Regions from separate parts of the Ammoniphilus oxalaticus genome, predicted to be linked through region 2. Evidence: predicted binding sites of a transcription regulator. Region 2 holds the regulator's gene; the other holds the start of a gene.
The links. The regulator NrdR, encoded in region 2, represses ribonucleotide reductase genes. The targets are predictions, from matches to a motif close to AACACNATATATNGTGTT.
Positions count from the first base shown of each region.

Region 1: the regulator NrdR is predicted to act here: its motif matches at 1,677-1,694, upstream of nrdI (class Ib ribonucleoside-diphosphate reductase assembly flavoprotein NrdI).

Region 1 covers NZ_MCHY01000006.1:367,237-371,673, forward strand. Annotated here, with positions in the region: partial or broken gene BEP19_RS03885 (amino acid permease) at 1-1,243, shown strand, start outside; gene nrdI (class Ib ribonucleoside-diphosphate reductase assembly flavoprotein NrdI) at 1,746-2,123, shown strand; gene nrdE (class 1b ribonucleoside-diphosphate reductase subunit alpha) at 2,093-4,180, shown strand; gene nrdF (class 1b ribonucleoside-diphosphate reductase subunit beta) at 4,192-4,437, shown strand, end outside.
Region 2 covers NZ_MCHY01000008.1:40,621-45,057, forward strand. Annotated here, with positions in the region: gene coaE (dephospho-CoA kinase) at 1-257, shown strand, start outside; gene BEP19_RS06390 (lytic transglycosylase domain-containing protein) at 235-789, shown strand; gene BEP19_RS06395 (glyceraldehyde-3-phosphate dehydrogenase) at 940-1,971, shown strand; gene nrdR (transcriptional regulator NrdR) at 2,110-2,583, shown strand; gene BEP19_RS06405 (replication initiation and membrane attachment family protein) at 2,677-4,128, shown strand; gene dnaI (primosomal protein DnaI) at 4,145-4,437, shown strand, end outside.

The DNA of each region.
Region 1 (4,437 bases), on a different contig from region 2:
GGTCGCGGCAAACTATGCTTGACCTGGGATCGTTTTTTCGTTTTTGATCGCCGCTCTCGTCTGCGCGTTGGTCGGGATGTGTTTCTCGGAGTTTTCCTCTTCCATCCCTGTTACGGGCAGCGCCTATACTTATGGATATATTGTGTTTGGAGAAATTGTCGCCTGGTTGATCGGCTGGGCTTTGGTATTGGAATATGGGCTTGCGGTTGCCGCAGTTGCAACGGGGTGGGCTTCTTATTTGTCCACCCTATTAGCCGGATTTCAGATCATTCTTCCAACAGCGATCTCGGGCCCTTTTTCGCCTGCGGATGGAACATACGTCAATGCCCCCGCAGTCGTGATCGTCATGGCCACCGCTGTTTTATTGTCGCGCGGCATTCACGAATCGGCAAAGCTAAATAAGATCATGGTCTTCATTAAGCTTGGCGTGATCGTTTTATTTATTTCTGTCGGCATTTTTTACGTGAAGCCCGTCAATTGGCAACCGTTCATGCCTTTTGGGATCGAAGGAGTGATGAGCGGGGCGGCCCTTGTCTTCTTTGCGTTTCTTGGGTTTGACGCGGTTTCTTCCGCTGCGGAAGAGGTCAAAAATCCGCAACGAAATTTGCCGATTGGGATTATCGGTTCGTTGCTCATTTGCGCGCTGCTTTATGTCGTCATCTCGCTCGTGTTGACGGGGATGGTTCCGTATACGCAGTTGAACGTAAGCGATCCGGTTAGCTTTGCCTTACAGCTGATCAACCATGAATGGATGGCCGGTATAATTTCGCTGGGGGCGGTTGTTGCGATGATGACGGTCACCCTCGTAATGTTGTACGGAGGCACGAGATTGCTTTACGCGCTCGGGCGCGACGGATTGTTGCCGAAAAGCATGTACGAGTTGCACCCAAAATATAAAACACCGGTTAAAAATACGTGGGTTTTTTCTGCATTGATTGCTTTTTGCGCGGGCTTCATTCCATTGTCAAAACTGATTGAACTGGTCAACATGGGTACGCTGCTCGCCTTTACCACTGTCTCCATCGGCGTTATTTTCCTAAGGCGGAATAAAAGTGTTCCCACTGGCGGTTTTCAAGCGCCGTTTTTTCCCGTATTGCCGATTTGCGCGTTCCTGCTTTGTCTATTGTTAATCACGCAATTGTCTGTTCACACGTGGATCGCCTGCGGGATTTGGTTCGCCATCGGCTTGGTCATCTATTTTACGTACGGGCGAAAACATAGCTCCATGAATAAGGCAAAATAAAGTAGGGTGATAAGGGGAGCGGCGCCTGGGTGAGAGAAACAAAGAGGATGGCTCGATCAGATAGACTCAGAAGCTGGACTTCATTTCTGAACAAGTTGTCGGAAATACCGAGTGTATTTCTCATTTGGACCGCCATGTAAAAGACCATGATACGGACATTTGAAATCTAAATAAAATCGTTGCAATGTAGCTAATAGGTCATTCCGAAATTCGCTTTCTGTTTACAGAGGGCGAATTTTCTTTTGCTAATTTTAAAATTTGTTTGTAAAAAAGCCGAGATTCCGTTTATGATGAACGAGTGAGCAAAAGATCGAAAATGGTCGAAATGTGATTGTTTACTATGGAGTGAGATCGATTTGAAAAGTTGAAAACACCTGTATTTTTTCAAAAAACAACACATTTAAACTATTAGTAGTGGAAAAGTAGATAAAGTTGTACTATATTTAGTGGGGCAAACTTATTTACGCCTAAAATGATGAATTAAGAAGAAGGGGGTCATCATATGATGATTTATTTCTCCTCTATGACAGGGAATGTGCGCAGGTTCGTTAAAAAAACGGGTTTGCCTGTTAAAGAAATTATGCCAGGAACGATCGCAGAAGAGCCGTACATTCTGATTACATATACGTTTGGATTTGGAGAGGTACCCACGCCCATCCGTGAATTTTTGAACAGCAATGGCCACTTACTAAGAGGGGTAGCGGTCAGCGGGAATCGAAATTGGGGCGCGAACTTTGGGATGGCGGGAGATTTAATTGCAGAGGAATTTGAGGTTCCGCTCTTACACAAGTTTGAATTGAGCGGGACAGCTCAGGACATAGAACAATTTAAGAGAGAGGTGGAATTGCTTTGCGTCACATTCAGCTTAATAACGAAGTGATCCACAGAGATCATGATGGGAAATTGAAGCTTGAAAAAGATAAAGAGGCCGTACGATCGTATTTCATCGATTATGTAAATAAGAATACAGTGTTTTTTCATGATTTGCGCGAGAAGTTGGATTACTTGATCGATAACGATTATTACGACGCTGATTTATTTGGGCTGTACGAATTTGACGAAATTAAGAAAGTGTACGAAGCGGCCTATGCGAAGAGGTTCCGTTTTCCATCGTACATGTCCGCGTTTCGCTTTTATAACGACTATGCCTTAAAGACGAACGATGGCGAGCGGATTCTTGAACGGTATGAGGACCGAATCGCGGTCAACGCCCTGTTTTTTGGAAAAGGGGATGCGGAAAAAGCGTTAGCGTATGTTACGGCATTGATTGAGCAAGAATTCCAACCAGCCACACCGACATTTTTAAATGCGGGCAGAGCGAGACGAGGCGAACTTGTGTCCTGTTTCCTGCTTGAAGTCGGTGACAGTCTGAACGACATTAACATGGCTGAATCGATGGCGAAACAATTGTCTAAAATCGGCGGCGGCGTTTCTTTGAATGTCTCCAAAATACGGGCGAAGGGCGAATCGATCAAGGGAATTGAGAACGTGGCAAAGGGTGTCGTTGGCGTCATGAAAATGCTCGATCACGCGTTCCGGTATGCGGATCAAATGGGGCAACGTCCGGGAGCGGGTTCCGTCTATTTATCGGTTTTCCATGCTGATATAAACGATTTTCTTGAGACGAAGAAAATCAACGCGGACGAAGATTTTCGCGTGAAGACGTTGTCGATCGGCGTGGTGATTCCAGATAAATTCATCGAACTCGCGCGCGAGAACAAGTTTGCCTATGTCTTCTACCCGTACACGGTTTACAAAGAATATGGCGTCCACTTAGACGAGATGGATTTTGATGAAATGTACGATCAGCTCGTCAATAATCCGAATGTGCGCAAAGATCGAGTGAATCCGAGGGCGATTTTAGAAAAAATTTCGGCGCTTCGTTTTGAGTCGGGTTATCCTTATGTCATGTTTGAAGGTAATGTCAATCAGGCGCACGCATTGAATCATTTAGGAAAAGTTAAATTCTCGAATCTCTGTTCTGAGATTCTGCAGTACAGCGAACTTTCGGAGTACGCGGACTATGGGAAAGAGGACCAGATCGGTTTGGACATCTCTTGCAACTTAGGTTCGCTAAATATCGCTAATATTATGAAAAATAAGTCGATCGAGCGGGCAGTACGGCTAGGCACAGAGGCGTTGACGATCGTTTCTGAATCGACCGATATTGTCAATGCCCCAGCGGTTGCGCGGGCGAATCGAGAAATGCGTTCGATTGGATTAGGCGCCTTAAATTTACACGGGTATCTCGCTCAAAACGGGATTGCATACGAAAGTGAGGAGGCTAGAGAGTTTGCCGACGTATTTTTTGCGGCTGTAAACTATTATTCGATCCTCAAATCGAATGAACTAGCAATGGAGAACGGAAGTTCATTCTATGGCTTTGAAAACTCGACTTATCATGATGGAACCTATTTTGACGATTATGTAAAGACGCCATACCATCCAAAATCGGATACGGTAAAAAAGTTATTTGAAGGGATGGAACTGCCGACGCCCGCAGACTGGGAAACGTTGCGCGAGAGAGTTAAGGAGAGCGGACTCTATCATTCCTATCGATTGGCGATCGCTCCGACAGGCGGGATTTCCTACGTGCAATCGGCGACAGCTTCCGTTATGCCGATTATGGAACGAATTGAGGAACGGACATACGGAAATTCCAAAACGTATTATCCGATGCCAGGTTTAACGCCGCAAACGTGGTTTTTATATAAAGAAGCGTATGATATGGATATGTTCCGCGTCGTCGATATGGTCGCTACGATTCAGCGTCATGTCGATCAAGGCATTAGTTTTACATTATTTATGAAAGATTCAGACACGACCAGAGATTTAACAAAAATCGATCTTTACGCGCATCACAAAGGAGTAAAAACGCTCTATTACGCGAGAACGAAAGACACAGGGCAAGAAGAATGCCTATCTTGCTCGGTTTAGGAGGGCATACGTTGACAAAAGCAGTTTACACGGCGGCGAATTGGTCGCAGCATGATGATAGTTTCACGCAATTATTTTATACGCAAAACACGCGTCAGTTTTGGTTGCCAGAGGAAATTTCGCTCACGGGCGATATTCACTCGTGGAAGTCGCTGACCGATGAAGAAAGACGCGCCTACATGCAAGTATTGGCTGGATTGACGATGTTAGATACGATTCAAGGTGATGATGGCATGACGTCCATCGTGCAACATGTT
Region 2 (4,437 bases):
CGACGGTTGATTACGTCGTTGTCGTATATATCCCTGAGCATGTTCAACTGGACAGATTGATGCAAAGGGATGGCTTTAGCGCGCAAGAGGCCAAAAAACGGATCGCTTCCCAGATGGATATTGAGGAGAAAAGGAAGCGAGCTGATTATGTGATTGACAATGATGGTTCACTGGAAAACACACGACGGCAGGTCGAAAAAATATTTAATCAATTGAGTAGGATCAAAGGAAACGATGGAAATAAAGACAAATCGTAAAATCACTTTATTGTGCTTGCTTCTTGCCTTGTTCTTTTTGTTGAACAGTCAATTATTTTGGAAGGCGATTTATCCCGTTTATTTTAAAAATGAGGTAGCGGAGGCGTCGTCGCAATACAATGTTGATCCCTATTTAGTTTTTTCAATCATTCAAATCGAAAGCAACTTTAAACATATGCGCACGTCGAATAAAGGCGCAAAAGGTTTGATGCAGATTATGCCAGAAACGGCGGAATGGGTGATTGAGCAAGCTCAACTTCCCTCGGAACTTTTGACTAAAATCGATGATCCGGAGGTAAATATTGCCATTGGATCTTGGTATATCTCCTTTTTAGAAAGAAAATTTCATCAAAATCATTTTGCGGTGATCGCCGCTTATAACGCTGGACCAGGCAATGTTGAACGATGGTTGAAAGAAGATCAATGGGACGGCACTTATCGAAATATGGCGGATATTCCATTTGGGGAGACGAGACATTATTTGCAACGCGTGCTTTACTTTTATGGGAAATTCCGCGATATTTATGAGTAAAGGTGAATCAGAAAAGCAGGGAATGGAAGTTTATGGGTAACGCGCATTTTTAAAAATATATTTTATTAAGAAACAATTGCAATATGTGTCATACTTATTATAATTAAAGAGAGTAATAGTATGTGATAAATGCGAGAGGGGAACAAACTTATGACAAAAATAGGGATTAACGGATTTGGACGGATTGGAAGAATGGTTTTTAGAAAAGCCATAGAGGATCCAAATGTAGAAGTTGTAGCAATCAACGCTAGTTACCCTGCGGAAACCCTTGCTCATCTTATAAAGTATGATAGCATCCACGGAACTATTTCCGATCATGTTGAAGTGAAAGATAATCAAATTATTATAAATGGTAAGCCGACCCAATTATTGAGCGACCGTAACCCGGAGAATCTGCCGTGGGCCGAACTTGGGGTTGAAATCGTCGTTGAAGCGACAGGAAAGTTTACGAGCCGTGAGGGAGCGGGTAAGCATATCGCCGCGGGAGCAAAAAAAGTGGTGATTACCGCGCCTGGAAAAGATGAGGATGTTACCATTGTGATGGGTGTAAATGAAGCGGATTACGATCATCAAAATCACCATATTGTTTCCAACGCGTCTTGCACAACAAATTGCTTGGCTCCAGTTGCCAAGGTGCTGGACGAAGCGTTTGGGATTGAATATGGGATGATGACAACGGTTCACGCTTATACGAATGACCAGAAAAATCTAGATAACCCGCATAAAGATTTGAGGCGAGCAAGAGCTTGCGCGCAATCGATTATTCCGACCTCGACAGGCGCCGCTAAAGCGGTGGCGCAAGTATTGCCGCAATTGCAAGGAAAGTTGAACGGACTGGCTTTGCGTGTGCCAACCCCGAATGTATCAATTGTTGACCTTGTGATCAATACGAACAAGTCGGTTACCGTTGATGAGGTAAATCGGGTTCTCAAAGAAGCGGCTGACGTGTCAATGAGCAAATACATTGAATTTACTGAAGCGCCGCTTGTGTCCATTGATTTTAATGGCAATGAACATTCCTCGATCGTTGACGGGTTATCCACGATGGTGATGGGGGATAAGCAAGTAAAAGTGATGGTTTGGTATGATAATGAATGGGGCTATTCTTGCCGTGTGCTTGATCTTGTAAAGCATGTATCAGAAGCGGCCCATATTAAAAGAAATCAAGGAATTACAGCTTAGAACCGCTTAATGCGGTTCTTTTTTTTGAACAATAAGCGCGTTCTAGTTTTTGTTTACAGCGACATGTCCATGAGAAATTTGCTACAATAGAGAAAAGCTTAGGCTTATGGGAATGAATGCTTTTAGGAGTTGGTAAATATGCGTTGCCCTCTTTGTCAATATAATGGAACGCGGGTGCTAGACTCGCGCCCCGTTAATGATGCTAGGTCGGTACGCCGCAGAAGAGAATGTGAAGATTGCGGAAATCGATTTACTACATTTGAAATGGTAGAGGAGACACCTCTGTTAGTCGTCAAAAAAGACGGAACTCGGGAGGAATTTAACAGGGAAAAGGTTTTGCATGGACTTGTTAGGGCCTGTGAGAAAAGACCTGTTCCAATCGAGACGTTGGAAAATATCGTGGATAAAATTGGTCAAGAACTAAGGAGCTTAGGGCGCGGTGAAGTGAATAGTCAGGACGTTGGAGAATTGGTTATGCGCGCTTTATATGATGTTGATGAAGTTTCTTATGTCCGTTTTGCTTCAGTTTATCGCCAGTTCAAAGATATTAATGTTTTTATCGAGGAACTCGAAGAATTGTTGAGTAGCAATAAAAATAAGACCACTCTTTAAGACGAAATCAATCTCTTTATATACGAGGTACAGGACAAAAAGCGTGTGTTTGCCTTTTAATAATGGATTTAATGGTAAGGGAGTTTAAGATCAATGGGATTTACTTGGAAAGAAATTGTTCCTAATGATCATTACTGCTTGCGGGCGGCGGAAAAAATGAATTCATCAGAACTCATCTACATTACGCAACTTTATCAACCGTTGATTGGTCCGCTGTCGACAAGCTTATACGTTACTTTTTATCACGAATGTCGTTTAGAAATATCGGAATCATCGATGGGGAATCATCGTGGCTTAATGAGTATGATGGGAACTTCGCTTCATAAAATTATTGATGCTCGCGAGAAGCTTGAGGCTGTGGGGCTACTAAAAACGATCAAAGTAGAAGGTGTAGAAGCCGGCAATCACTACTATGAATATGAGCTGCTTTCCCCCATGCCGCCATCTCAGTTTTTTGATGATGATATGTTGAATATTATGTTACTTAATCGAGTCGGGAAACAAAAATATCGCCAACTGCGTGAAAGGTTGTTAGGTAAGAGCAAAGCCGCCTTACCTGATGGAGAGCGAACAGACTTAACGAAAAGTTTTGATCAAATTTTCCGCGCGATTATCCCTTCTGAATTACTCATTACGCCTGGATCGGAAACGGATCAATTTTTAGCTGAGGTGGAGGGGCAATTCCCGACGGATCCAGCCCCTCTTCCTGTTGTGGATGGGGACAAGCGCTTGCGTTTAACTGAGACAAATCCGGATTTTTCCTTTTTAGAGGCGGCTCTTCCAAAGACATGGATTAAGGATCGGAAACTTTCTTTAGAAATTAGGCAAGTGATTCAGAAATTGGCTTTCTTATATAATTTGAATGATCTACAGCTTTCCTACTTTCTTCAGGATCCGTATATTTGCGGGGATGATAATGAAATTCATCCCGGACGTTTGAAAAAAGTCGTCTATGATTGGTATCAACGAGAACACCAGGGAAACCCAATGATATCGGAACCTACTCCGCCGCCTAAAGAAAAGTCACAACCCATTGCTGAGGCTTCATTAACAAAAGAGGACGCGCATAAGCAAGCGCTGGCAACGGTATCGCCGCTGACCTTAATTGAACAGTATCAGGCGGGAAGTAAAGTTTCCCCCGCAGATGTTAAAATTGTGGAGGAACTGACGCAATCTTATAGGCTACCCTCTGGCGTCATCAATGTTCTGCTTGAGTATGTCATGATGACAAATAATAAGCAGTTGCCAAGGGCTTTAATATTTAAAATCGCATCACATTGGAAACGATTAAAGATTGAAGACGTTGAACAGGCGTTGGGGCAAGCGAAGCAATTGTACCAAGAAACAAATCAACCAAAGGCAAATAAAGCAAATCCAGCCCGACAACAAAGATCGAACCCAAGAAGACCAGCGACGACAAAGACAGATGTTCCAGAATGGGTCGCGCGACAAGGTTCGACACCCGCCAATAATGAGGAACTAACGGAAGAGCAAAAAAGACAGGCGGAAGAACTGTTGCGGGCGCTTGGAGAATTAAAGTCATAGAAAGGGGGATATCGTCATGCAATCGATCAATCAAGCTTTGTCTGAACTGAAATTCAGAAAGCCCGCAGGCATGCCGTCTTTAGAGGAGTTACAACAGCGCGTGATGCTCGATCCGCTCATCGAACAGTTTCGAGCGCAATATCCAGAAATAACGGATGACACGCTTGAACGATCTCTTGTAAAATTGGATCAAGCGATCCAAGAAGAGAAAAATTGCGCAAAGTGCGCTTCGTTAGACACTTGTCCAAACCTGGTTCAAGGACATAAAGCGGAATTAACTTGGTCTATGTCTTATATCGAGACGGTGAT